Regions from separate parts of the Rhizobium hidalgonense genome, predicted to be linked through region 1. Evidence: riboswitches for the same ligand, from Rfam matches in the RefSeq annotation. Region 1 holds a riboswitch; each other region holds the start of a gene.
What was found. A riboswitch is a leader RNA that binds a small molecule or an ion and turns the genes downstream of it on or off. The one in region 1 is predicted to bind thiamine pyrophosphate.

Region 1 (3,203 bases):
CGCCGCAAACGGCAAGCTGCTTGTCCATATTTTCCTTGATCTTGTGCATCGGCACATGACCGGGCCCCTCGATCATTACCTGGCAGTCTTTGGCCCAGGCGATCTTCGTCAGCTCGCCGAGCGTTTCGAGTTCGGCAAATTGCGCCGCATCGTTGGCATCGGCGATCGAGCCGGGGCGAAGACCGTCGCCGAGCGAGAAGGAGACGTCATAGGCCCGGCAGATGTCGCAGATCTCCTCAAAATGCTCATAGAGGAAGCTTTCGCGGTGATGATGCAGGCACCACTTGGCCATGATCGAACCGCCGCGTGAGACGATGCCGGTCACGCGATTGACGGTGAGCGGGATGTAGTGCAGCCGCACGCCGGCATGGATGGTGAAATAGTCGACGCCCTGTTCGGCCTGTTCGATCAGCGTATCGCGATAGACCTCCCAGGTAAGGTCCTCGGCAATGCCGCCGACCTTTTCCAGCGCCTGATAGAGCGGCACCGTGCCGATCGGCAGCGGCGAATTGCGGATGATCCATTCGCGGATATTGTGGATGTTGCGGCCGGTCGACAGATCCATGACCGTATCGGCGCCCCAGCGGGCCGCCCAGACCATCTTCTCGACTTCTTCGGCCATCGAGGAGGTGACCGCGGAGTTGCCGATATTGGCGTTGATCTTCACCAGAAAATTCCGGCCGATGATCATCGGTTCGCTTTCGGGGTGGTTGATATTGGCCGGGATGATCGCCCGGCCGGCGGCGACTTCCCGGCGAACGAATTCCGGCGTCACATGATCCGGAATATCGGCGCCGAAGCTTTCGCCGTCGCGCACCAGCGCGTCGGTGCTGGCCCTGCGGCCAAGATTCTCGCGAATGGCGATGAACTCCATCTCCGGTGTGATGATGCCGGCCCGCGCATAGGCGAGCTGGGTGACGGCCTTGCCGTCCCTGGCCCGCAGCGGCCGGCGCCGCCCTGGGAATTCCGGCGTCAACCGGTCGGCGCTGACGAAGCCGTTGTCTTCGGGGCGGACATGGCGGCCGTCATAGGGTTCGACATCGCCTCGGGCCAGCACCCAGTCGCGGCGCAGGGGGGGCAGGCCCTGATCGATGTGGATGTCGGCGCCTTCGATCGTGTACGGACCGGAGGAGTCATAGACGACGACAGGCGGTTCGCCCGCGGTCGGGTGGACGCTGATTTCGCGCATCGGCACGCGGATATCGCTGTGGATATCTCCCGGGATATAGATCTTCTGCGATGCCGGCAGCGGGCCGGTGGTGACGGTCGGGGTGAGATTGTTTGCGGCAATGGTCATGGTTTTGAGGCTCCAATTGCAGTTGGAGACCCAGTCAATCAGCCGGAATGATGAAAAGACGCCGGCATGGATTCCACGCGTGAATCCGACGCCTTCGAGCGCTTGCACCGTCCCTACGCCAGTATGAACTGGATCAGGTTCAACGGGTCACTGCGCCACAACAGGCAAAGCCGTATTGTCCAGCAGTATCTCAGCCCCTTGCGGGACCCCCCTGGTGAATGCCGACAACCGTAAAGCGCGGTCGCTGATTGTGTCAAGCTTACAACTTCGCGTTCCGATTATAACCTCCGTCTCGGGGCCTGTTGCGTTACCGGTCGAACTGCGGCAAATGTCGTTTCACTCAACGTCAGGTGGATTTATGTCGTTTCGGATTGAACGTCTTGCGCTAGAACATCTCAATGGCGCCGCCGCTGTACTGGTCGGTGCCTATTCGGGACCGCCATGGAACGAGAATTGGTCGCTTGAAGCGGCGGTTGAAAATGTCAAAACCGTGCTTGAAACGCCCAGATCCATCGCCCTTGCGGCCATCGACGGAGGCAAGGTGCTGGGGATTGCATTGGGTATACGACAGCGGCGCCATGCGGGTCCGGTCATTTATCTTGATGAGCTTTCGGTGCTGCCTGAAGCGCAGGGTAGGGGAATAGGGACCGCGCTCCTGTCGGCCGTTTTTGAAGCAGCAAAGGCCGAAGGATGCAACAGCGTCTGGTTGGTCTCGCAGCGAGACGGTGCCTTGTCGAAATTTTATCAGCGCTGCGGATTCGCCGTCGGCGGCAATCTTGGCCTCTACTCCAAATCGAGCGCGTAGCGGTTAGGGCTGTATTGGCCTGTCATGAGGGGGAGCGGAAGAATGCAAGGCCCGTCACCCGCTATTCCACTTTGAACAATTGGTTTTAGAGCTGAAAATTGACCTGACCTCGCCCTGAATTTCCACCCGGCGGCGATTGGGGTCTCAGTGGTTTTTTGGGCGGTCAATCCGGCCGCAACGTCTTACCCGATTCCCCATCGAATAGATGAAGCTTTCCTGGTCGGGCAGTAATCGTCGCGACCTGCCCCGGCACAAAATCGTGACGGTCGGAAAGCACCGCGACAAGCTCGCCGGACCCGTAGCGCAGGAAGACCATCGTCTCATGGCCGGTGGGTTCGGTGACGTTCACGGTCGTGTCGAGGCCGCTTTGGCTGAGCGACAGGTGTTCGGGCCGCACGCCGAGCAGCACGGCCTGTCCGTCGGTCGCCTGCGGGGTGAAACCGAGCGCAATCTCGTCGCCGGTCTCGGTGACAAAGATCGCACCGTCGGCCTTGTAGCGGCCTTTCAGCAGATTCATCGACGGCGAGCCGATAAAGGCTGCCACGAATGTATTGCGGGGACGATCGTAGAGTTCGAGGGGAGTGCCGATCTGTTCGACCTTGCCGCCCTGCATCACGACGATCTTGTCGGCCATGGTCATCGCTTCGACTTGGTCATGGGTGACATAGATCGTCGTGGTTCTCAGCCGCTGGTGCAGTTCCTTGATCTCCTTGCGCATCTGCACGCGCAGCTTGGCGTCGAGGTTCGACAAGGGTTCGTCGAACAGGAAGACTTGCGGCGATCTGACGATCGCTCGTCCCATTGCCACGCGCTGGCGCTGCCCACCCGAAAGCTGGCGCGGATAGCGGTCGAGATAGGGTACGAGGTCAAGCGTTTCGGCCGCCGCCTGCAGCCGCTGCTTGATGATATCGGCCGGCTGCTTCTGCAGACGGAGCGCAAAGACCATGTTTTCGGCAACGGTCTTGTGTGGATAAAGCGCATAACTTTGAAAGACCATCGCGATGTCGCGATCCTTCGGCGGCAGATTGTTGACGATCTTTCCGCCGATCGAGATGGTGCCGCCGGTGATGCTTTCGAGCCCCGCGACCATGCGCAACAACG
Region 2 (3,203 bases), on a different replicon from region 1:
ATGGCCGGGACCTTCGATCATCACCTGGCAGTCTTTCGCCCATGCGATCTTTGTCAGCTCTCCCAGTGTTTCCAGCTCGGCGAACTGCGCCGCATCATTCGCGTCAGCGATCGAGCCGGGGCGCAGGCCATCGCCGAGCGAGAAGGAGACGTCATAGGCGCGGCAGATGTCGCAGATCTCATCGAAATGCTCGTAGAGGAAGCTTTCGCGGTGATGATGGAGACACCACTTCGCCATGATCGAGCCGCCGCGCGAGACAATGCCGGTGACGCGGTTGACAGTGAGCGGGATGTAGTGAAGCCGCACGCCGGCATGGATGGTGAAATAGTCGACGCCCTGTTCGGCCTGTTCGATCAGCGTGTCACGATACACCTCCCAGGTCAGGTTCTCGGCAATGCCCTCGACCTTCTCCAGCGCCTGATAGAGCGGCACGGTACCGATCGGCACCGGCGAATTGCGGATGATCCATTCGCGGATGTTGTGGATGTTGCGGCCGGTGGAGAGATCCATGACCGTGTCAGCGCCCCAGCGGGTCGCCCAGACCATTTTCTCAACCTCCTCCGCCATCGATGAGGTGACGGCCGAGTTGCCGATATTGGCGTTGATCTTCACCAGAAAATTGCGACCGATGATCATCGGTTCGGCTTCCGGATGGTTGATGTTGGCGGGGATGATCGCCCGACCCGCCGCCACTTCCTGCCGGACGAATTCCGCCGTCACATGGTCCGGAATTTGGGCGCCGAAACTTTCGCCGCTGCGGACCATGGCTCCGGCCCTCGCTTTGCGGCCGAGATTTTCGCGGATGGCGATGAACTCCATTTCCGGCGTGATGATACCGGCGCGCGCATAGGCGAACTGGGTGACGGCCTTGCCGTCCTTTGCGCGCAGCGGCTGGCGTAGCGCGGGGAATTCGGGCGTCAGCCTTTCGCCGCTGGCAAAGCCGTTGTCTTCGGGACGGACATGACGGCCCTGATAGGCCTCGACGTCGCCGCGGGCGAGAACCCAGTCACGTCGCAGTGAGGGCAGCCCTTGTTCGATGCGGATCTCGGTGCCCTCGATCGTATAGGGGCCGGAGGAGTCGTAGACGACGACGGGCGGCTCGCCCGATGTCGGATGCAGGCTGATTTCGCGCATCGGCACGCAAATGTCGGGATGGACGTCCCCCCGAATGTAGATCTTCCTGGATGCCGGCAAGGGGCCGGTGGTGACGGATGGGGTGATATTCTTTGCGGCGATATTCATGGTTTGAGGCTCCAAGTTTTCGATTGGAGACCCAGTCCTCAGCCGGAATGATGAAAAGACGCCGGCACGGATTCGACGCGTGAATCCACTGCCTTCGAGCGCTTGCACCGTCCCTACGCCAGTATGAACTGGATCAGGTTCAACGGGTCACTGCGCGCGATAGCAGTATCTCAGCCCCTTGCCGGGACCCCCCTGGTGAATGCGAAAAAGGGTAGAGGCTTGCCGAGGGAGCTGTCAAGCGACAACTGCAATGGCGTAGGGACAGGTTACACACAGGCTATCGTGCGTGGAGCCCGCGATCAAACGAATGGAATACCGGCAGCAAGATTTTACTTTCCTACCATCTTTCGATGCCGTGATGGTTCACACCTGTTGAAGCCTATGTACCCGAGCCGTCCTTTGCTGGCGTCGAATTCATGTCGTCCATGATATCCTCGGTCGGCTCGCCGATCTGATTTGCAAGCGTTCGACTGAGACGGCGCTTCCATCCCGACATATGGAAACCTGATAGATGTTGATTTCAAAGAAGGCACGCGAAGCTGCTCGTCTTCAGTCCAAGCCCTGTACTCGATTACGGCGATCAATGTCGATTGCAGCAAGACGTCACTCTACTAGCGGGCGCCAATGATGATCGCAGGGAAAGGTTGACCCCCGGAGGCAAGGGTCGTCCACTCCTTCACCACGTTAGACCTGTACTCCATCGCACAAACTGCTAAAAAGAGCGCCCGCGGAAATCGGAGAAATCCACCCCTGCCGGACGCGGTCGGTAGCGGTGGAACTAGAAACCTTTTGTTTTCCGGCCGCCAGAAGGAAGCTTAAAGACATGAACATGGCCTCGAAGATTGCGAAATCCCCTGCTGTCCCATCCATCGGCGCCCTGCTTGCAGAGGCTCGCCAGGCTCGCGGCTATTCTTTGGACGACCTCGCAGAAACCACCGGTCTGACCGTGGCCGAGGTGACAGCTCTTGAGAACGACGCGGATTTTGACGCCTCAAGGATACGAAGGACCGCGGCCGCTCTAGGAGTTAGGCAAAATCTGAAGCACGCGTCGCGCTGAACTCGTACGCAGCTGACCTAAGGAGGGCGCCTGCAGCAACTCACCGGGTACAGGACGCGCTTAGTGGGAAGCCCTTCAACGCCCCTAAGGTTTATAGGGCCATCCAGGCTTCAGACTCAGTCGGGCTGGACGCTTCCGCCTAGTTGGCTGGCCCGAATGAATTGGCTAGCGCCTGAGTCATTCGTCGCGCCCTTGCTGTGTAGAGACAGCTTGCCGACTGCGATTGGTGTCGCGATCATCGTGGCACGGTGATCAATCAGCGATCTCACGATTTTATTCTTCCAGCAATCGCAACACTGGCGGCGCGCCATATGCGCGGAATTATCAAAAGGCATTCTCGAGGGGAAGCAGCGAACATATATTCGCGGCGGCCAATCCTGTTCGTAAACGCTGTTCCGGTCCCACGTTGTTCTTGCCGCACTAATCTGTGATGGGATTGGCGGCACTGGTCAACAACGAGCTGTACAGGGACCTGTACACGCCCACGAGCCTTGCCAGACTTGCTGTTGCGGGCCAGTCGAAGCAACGGTGGGGGCCGGCATTGCATTGGGGAATCAGCGTGAACGCCAAGGCTCAGCAAAAGATGATCGTCATCCGCGCAATTCTCACGGTGATCTGCTTCGCAGGCGGTTTCGTTGTTCCTCTTCTCTTCCTTCTGGCTGCCTTCTTCGCCTCGACGATTTACAACATCGTGGATCCGAAGCCGGACCCTCCGGTCGACGCCTGGTAGGCTCGGCGTTGGACGGCGACATTGGAAGATCCGGATCGGAAGAGCTACTTCCTGCCGTTCTGTGAATCACCGGCCGAAGAAGCGTTTCTCGAAGCGAGGATCGCGGATTACAAGTTGCTGCCGCGCAGTGGCGTGCTGTTCGGCTCGGGTCTCTTATTGAACCTGCAGGTCTAG
Region 3 (3,203 bases), on a different replicon from region 1:
GGCCGGTTTCAGCCCTTTCAGCGAGAAACGGATATTGACGTCCTGGCCGTTCATCAGCCGCACCAGCCCTTCGGCACTCGCGCCCTTTTTCAGCGCCGCGGCCGTCTTGGTATCCAGCGCCAACTGCGCCCAGCATCCGGTCTGGTTGCAGTTTCGGTAATCGAGCCTGGCGACGGGCTTGCCGTCCGCCTTGATCGACAGGCCCGAGGGCAGGAAGACGTTGAGCGGCAGAAGGGCAGTCAGCACCAGCGGCGGCTTGCCCTTGTCGGCCTTGCCTTGGGAGCCGGCCGGCAATGCTGAAATCGCCAGCGTCAGGATATTGACCGGCTTGCCGTCCTTGGCGACTTGCGCGACCTGTGCGACCTCGCAGGCCTCGGTGCCTTCAGCACCGGTGCAGCGATAATACCAGTCGTCGAATTTCTGTGATCTTATTGTCGGCGCCGATTGGGCCGGCGCCTGCACCTGTTCTTGATCCGCTGGAACGGCAGACTGCGCAAAAGACGGATTGGCACAAACAATATATATCAAAGCCGGGGCGATCGTCCGGAGGCCCCGCTTCATGCCGCTTTTCGAAAAGTATCTCATTTAAAATGCAACTTCAGGAAGATTTTATTCACGTGGCCAGTCATATCGCTACAATCCGCACCTCGGTCAACCTTAACGTGTCAGCACGGTAAAGTTTGCGTTAGGTATTTACTTCGCGTTCTGGGAGATTCCGTCCAGTCTGCCCGAGACCCCACTCTCGACGACATCGCCCGCCGATTCCAAAATTAGAATGAAACCGAGTGGCGAGGCATAGGAGACGACACGCAACTTACGCGAAGCTGGCCATCAGCTCGTTCTCATTGAAAATCAGGCGCATAGGCGGACGGGATGAATAATTCCGCGCTATCGGAAATCCATAGGATTTTGCGGAAGATGAGCCGCACTCATTTTGAAGAAGAGACGTTCCCAGGCGCTGGGATCATTTCCAATACTGCGCGCAAATACAGAGATGTATTTTAGAAATTCATTGCACCACCGGTTGCTATTGTTGTTCTTTCGTAAAAAGAGAGCACAACCGAATGGCGAAACGGTAATGCCGGCGTTGCTCGGAATGGAATCCGCCGATAACATTCGGGAAAATCATGTTAGCCGCGAATCGGCGATGCTGATCCTTCCTCTCTCGTGAAAGGCCGAGTTGCAGGGAACGATTTCACGCGCGGCGCAGCCGCAGGACTGTCATTTTCGAGATGACATCCGCCCCGTTCTCTGCGAAAAAGAACGTGATGAGAGACAGGGGCGTTCGTCGGAAGACGGGCTGAGAAGCACCCTTCGAACCTGAACCGGATAATGCCGGCGGAGGGAGTCGCTCGGGGTCGCGGTTTTGCCCGCACGAATTGCCCCGTGCCCGCCCCCGCCTGAAAGGGGCCACATGCAGACCAGGACCACGCCAGGAGCCATGCTGAAGGCGATGCGCGACAAGCCGCCGCTCGTTCAGTGCATCACCAATTACGTCGCGATGAATGTCGCCGCCAATGTTCTCCTGGCCGCCGGCGCCTCGCCGGCGATGGTGCATGCGGCCGAGGAAGCCGGCGAATTCGCCGGTATCGCCAATGCGCTGACCATCAATATCGGCACGCTGTCGACGCAATGGATCGACGGCATGCGGGCGGCGGCGAAGGCGGCGACCTCCGCCGGCAAACCCTGGGTGCTCGATCCGGTCGCCCATTATGCCACGGCGTTCCGCCGCGATGCGGTCGCCAGTCTGCTGGCACTCAAGCCGTCGATCATCCGCGGCAATGCTTCGGAGATCATCGCCCTTGCCGGCGGCGAGAGCCGCGGCCAGGGCGTCGACAGCCGCGACCCGGTCGAGCAGGCCGAAGGTTCGGCGCGATGGCTGGCTGAGCGGCAGCAGGCAGTGGTTGCCGTGACCGGCGCTGTCGATTTCGTCACCGACGGTCAGCAGGCAGTGCGCATAACGGGCGGCTCGGCCCTGATGCCGCAGGTCACTGCGCTCGGCTGCTCGCTCACCTGCCTGGTCGGCGCCTTTGCTGCGACCGCACCGGACGATCTGTTCGGCGCGACGGTCGCAGCGCTTGCAACCTTCGCCATCGCCGGCGAGGAGGCAGCGCTCGGTGCCGCCGGGCCCGGCTCCTTCGCCTGGCGCTTCCTCGATGCGCTCAACGCGCTCGACGCCGAAACACTCGACGCCAGAGCAAGGATATCGGCCGCATGAAGCATTTCGATCTTTCGCTCTATCTCGTCCTCGATCCCGAACTCTGTGCCGGGATCGGCATGGTCGAGACCGCCCGCCTTGCCGTTGCCGGCGGCGCGACGATGGTGCAGTTGCGCGACAAACGGGCCGGTACCACCGCGATGGTTGAGACCGGCCGCGCCTTGAAACAGGCGCTCGATGGCACCGGCGCCCTGCTGATCGTCAACGACGATGTCGAGGCGGCAATCGCCATCGGTGCCGACGGGTTGCATATCGGCCAGGAGGATATGGATGCGTTGACGGCGCGGGGGATGATCGGCCCCGAGATGATCCTTGGCCTGTCGGTCGAGACCGAAGCGCTTGCCGCTGCCGTCGATCCCAGCCTGGTCGATTATACCGGCGTCGGACCGGTCTTTGCGACGCCGACCAAGGCCGACCACAAGCAGCCGATCGGTTTTGACGGTCTGGCGAGGCTGGTGACTGCCTCGCCGGTGCCGTCGGTGGCGATCGGCGGCCTCAAGGCGGAGCATGTGGCCGAAGTCTTTGCCGCCGGCGCCAAGGGGCTTGCCGTGGTCTCAGCGATCGCAGGCACGCCGGACCCAGAAGCGGCGACACGCCGCATCGCCGCAGAAGTCCGAAAGGCCCGCGCATGATCCGCAACGTCCTCTCCATCGCCGGCTCCGACCCCTCGGGCGGCGCCGGCATCCAGGCCGATCTCAAGGCCTTTTCCGCCCGCGGCGTCTACGGCATGGCGGTGCTGACGGCGCTGACGGCGCAGAACACCCAGGGTGTCAGCGGGGTGCATCTGGTGCCGCCGCAATTCGTCGCCGACCAGATCAATGCCGTCTTTGCCGATGTACGCGTCGATGCCGTCAAGATCGGCATGATCGCCAATGCCGGCATCGCCGAGGCCGTCGCCGCAGCCCTTTCCGCCTCTCTGGCTGCAGCACCGGCCGACCGGCGCGCCATCCCTGTCGTCATCGACCCGGTGATGATTGCCAAGGGC
Region 4 (3,203 bases), on a different replicon from region 1:
GATAAGCTGTCCGCCATTGATCTCGATCACCTGGCCGGTAATGTATCCCGATAGTAAGGGAGCCGCCAGGAACAGATAGGCGGGAGCGCAATCCTCCGCCGTGCCGAGCCGCTGCAGGGGGATGGATTTCCGGGTTTGCTCCAGCTTTTCTCGGGAGGAATAGCGCTCGTGGAAATCCGTCTCGATCGTTCCCGGCGAGACGCAGTTGACGCGGATGCCATCCGGGGCAAGCTCGCGGGCAAGCGCCTTGGAATAGGTCGCAACGAAGGCTTTCGAGGCCGAATAGATCGAGGAGCCGGGGCTGCCGCCGGTCAGCGCCGAGATCGATACGGTGTTGACGACGGCAGCACCCTCGGCCGCCTTCAATGCCGGCAGCAATGCGCGCGTCAGCGCCACCACCGACGTCTGGTTCAACCGTATGACCGCCTCGTACTCCGCGTCGGTCAGCGTGGCAGCGGGAAAACGGCCAAGCATGGTGCCGGCATTGTTGACGAGCACATCGACCCTGTCGAAGAAACCGAGAACATCTTCGGCAAATTGCGCCGCCCCGCCGGCGGCGGAGAAATCGGCATGCAGCAGCAGCGCCCGTCTTTCCGATTCAGCCGTCAGCAGGAAATCCGGCAGGTCCCGCCCCGGCTTGCGCCCGGTATGGACGATCACCTTGGCACCGCAATCCAGGAACTGCCGAGCGACTTCGAGGCCGATGCCGCGGCCGGCGCCGGTGACGACGACATTGCGATTTTCGAACAGTCTGGGATGAAACACGAAGCCGTCCTCTTAGAGCATGACGCCGAAAAGTGTGAGCGGTTTTCGGACGACGTCATGCTCTGGCTCTAGAATTTGGAACAGGATTCAGATTTGAGGCCGACACGGCCTAAAATCATCCTGTTCTAGCGGCCAGTGCCGCCGGTTGCAGCACTCGCCCTTAACATATGAGCGCGCCGGCCGAAAGAAAGGAGCGTATCGATCTTTCCGCGGGAGCTCGTCTAAACCCCTTGCTTAGCTTTCGGTCTCCAGCAGCCGCGCCCCCGGCCCTTCCTTGCCGAGCCGGTCGCCGGGATTGCGCAGCGGACAGCTATCGACCGACAGGCAACCGCAGCCGATGCAGCCGGTCAGGCGGTCGCGCAGCAGGCTGAGCCGGCTTATTCGCGCGTCGAGATCGTCCTTCCAGCGCGCCGACAGCGTCTGCCAATCGGCGGCCGTCGGCGTGCGCCCCTGCGGCAGAGATTCGAACGCCGCCTGGATTTCGGCAAGCGGAATGCCAACCCGCTGCGCCACCTTGATGATCCCGAGCCGGCGAAGCACATCACGCCCATAACGGCGCTGGTTGCCGCGGGTGCGAATGCTCGAGACCAACCCCCTGGTCTCGTAAAAATGCAGCGCCGAGACCGCAATGCCGCTGCGTTCCGCCACCTCGCCGACCGTCAGCAGCTTGCCGAGCGGAGTTGCAGGAATCCTATCCATTGCCTCTTGACCTCAATATTGGTTGAGGTTTTATATCTCTTGCTCCAGCAATCGTAAAGCCCAATCGGGCGCTCGCACCTTATGCCGATATTGCCGCCTGAGGCAGCAAGCTGTCGTCCCGTTCCCGGCAGGTACGGGACCGCCGAGGACCACCCGAGCGGGATCCCGCTCGGGTGTTTCCCTGACATTGGGTCCCTTCCGACCACGCGGACCGGTTGGCAATTTTGCGGTTGCCGGAAGAAAAGCCGGGTGATAGTTTCCGCCGAAATAACAGGGGAGCTCCGTATCGCCGGGGCTGAGATGTGAGGCGCAAACCTCTGGACCCTTCAAAGCTGATCTGGGTAATGCCAGCGGAGCGAGGTTCAGATGGTCTCAGGCGCACAAGTGTCACTCTATCCGATGTCCGGCAATTTCGTCGGCATCATCCGCGATGCCGTCACGGCGCCCGATCCCTATCGCGACCGGCTGCGCATCGAGACCGACCATATATCCTGAAATCGAGCGCTGATGACACCGTCGCAACCTTCCCGCCTCGCCGCGCTCGGCGCCGCTCTCACCCGGGGCATACCCGCCTTGCTCGCAGGCTGCGCCTTTTTGGCGGCATGGGAACTCTATGTCGATCTTTCCGGGATCAAACCGTCCATCCTGCCGGCGCCTTCGCGCATCGTCACCCAGGGCTGGCTGAACCGCGAGGCGTTGATCGCAAATACCTGGCCGACGCTCGGCGCCACACTCGGCGGCTTCGCGCTGTCGCTGGCCTTCGCCTTCGTCGCATCGATCCTGATGGATTTCATGCCCTTCATGCGCCGGGCATTGCTGCCGATCTTCATCGCCAGCCAGACCCTGCCGCTAGTGGCGATCGCACCGCTCGTCGTCCTCTGGTTCGGTTTCGGCCTCCTACCGAAGATTCTGCTGGTGGCGCTCGTTACCTTCTTCCCGCTGCTCGTCGCCCTGCTGCAGGGCTATGAATCGACCGACCGCGACATCGCCGAATTGCTGCATTCGATGAAGGCGAGCCGCTGGCGCATTTTCCGCCTGGCACGGCTTCCCTCCGCGCTGCCCTATTTCTTCGCCGGCCTGAGGATCTCGATCACCTATGCCGTCGTCGGCGCGATATTTGCCGAATATGCCGGCGCCGCCCGCGGCCTCGGCATCTACATTCTCAACGCCAAGAACAATTTCCGTCCCGATCTCGTGCTCGCCGCCGTCCTCGTCAGCGCCGTGCTCACCCTCTGCCTGTTCGGGCTGACGCTATTGATCCAGCGCCTGCTGATGCCCTGGCAACCATCCGGGGAGCGGCGCCGATGAGCGACAGAATGGTTGAACTGCGCAATATCTCGAAATCCTTCGACGGCATGCAGGTGCTGGGCGATATTTCGCTCAACGTCGCAGACGGCGAATTCGTCTCGATCGTCGGCCCGTCCGGCTCCGGAAAATCGACGGTGCTGCGACTGCTGACGCAGGCACTTCGTCCCGATTCCGGCGCACTGCTTTTCAACGGCACGCCACTGGAACAGGCACCGCATGCCTTCGCCTTCATGCCACAGCGCGATGCGCTGATGCCCTGGCGCCGGATCATCGACAATGCGGCACTTGGCCTCGAGGTGCGGGGCATGGGCCGACGGGCTGCCCGCAATGTTGTGGCGCCCCTGTTCGAAAGCTTCGGTCTTGCCGGCTTCGAACACCATTATCCCTCCGAACTGTCAGGCGGCATGCGCCAGCGCGCCGCCCTGCTGCGC

Region 2: linked by a shared signal. The riboswitch ahead of thiC (phosphomethylpyrimidine synthase ThiC) and the one ahead of thiC (phosphomethylpyrimidine synthase ThiC) in region 1 are both predicted to bind thiamine pyrophosphate.
Region 3: linked by a shared signal. The riboswitch ahead of thiM (hydroxyethylthiazole kinase) and the one ahead of thiC (phosphomethylpyrimidine synthase ThiC) in region 1 are both predicted to bind thiamine pyrophosphate.
Region 4: linked by a shared signal. The riboswitch ahead of FFM81_RS01490 (YkoF family thiamine/hydroxymethylpyrimidine-binding protein) and the one ahead of thiC (phosphomethylpyrimidine synthase ThiC) in region 1 are both predicted to bind thiamine pyrophosphate.

Annotation. Positions count from the first base shown of each region.
Region 1 covers NZ_CP054028.1:1,439,088-1,442,290, reverse strand. Annotated here, with positions in the region: gene thiC (phosphomethylpyrimidine synthase ThiC) at 1-1,297, opposite strand, end outside; TPP riboswitch at 1,390-1,520, opposite strand; gene FFM81_RS28075 (GNAT family N-acetyltransferase) at 1,656-2,102, shown strand; gene FFM81_RS28070 (ABC transporter ATP-binding protein) at 2,266-3,203, opposite strand, start outside.
Region 2 covers NZ_CP054030.1:46,457-49,659, reverse strand. Annotated here, with positions in the region: gene thiC (phosphomethylpyrimidine synthase ThiC) at 1-1,242, opposite strand, end outside; TPP riboswitch at 1,335-1,446, opposite strand; gene FFM81_RS31405 (helix-turn-helix domain-containing protein) at 2,066-2,299, shown strand; gene FFM81_RS31400 (hypothetical protein) at 2,736-3,029, shown strand; gene FFM81_RS31395 (hypothetical protein) at 3,051-3,203, shown strand.
Region 3 covers NZ_CP054029.1:97,025-100,227, reverse strand. Annotated here, with positions in the region: gene FFM81_RS29335 (invasion associated locus B family protein) at 1-585, opposite strand, end outside; TPP riboswitch at 1,268-1,364, shown strand; gene thiM (hydroxyethylthiazole kinase) at 1,415-2,218, shown strand; gene thiE (thiamine phosphate synthase) at 2,215-2,850, shown strand; gene thiD (bifunctional hydroxymethylpyrimidine kinase/phosphomethylpyrimidine kinase) at 2,847-3,203, shown strand, end outside.
Region 4 covers NZ_CP054027.1:317,031-320,233, reverse strand. Annotated here, with positions in the region: gene FFM81_RS01500 (SDR family NAD(P)-dependent oxidoreductase) at 1-765, opposite strand, end outside; gene soxR (redox-sensitive transcriptional activator SoxR) at 1,000-1,464, opposite strand; TPP riboswitch at 1,727-1,840, shown strand; partial or broken gene FFM81_RS01490 (YkoF family thiamine/hydroxymethylpyrimidine-binding protein) at 1,831-1,956, shown strand; gene FFM81_RS01485 (ABC transporter permease) at 1,972-2,772, shown strand; gene FFM81_RS01480 (ABC transporter ATP-binding protein) at 2,769-3,203, shown strand, end outside.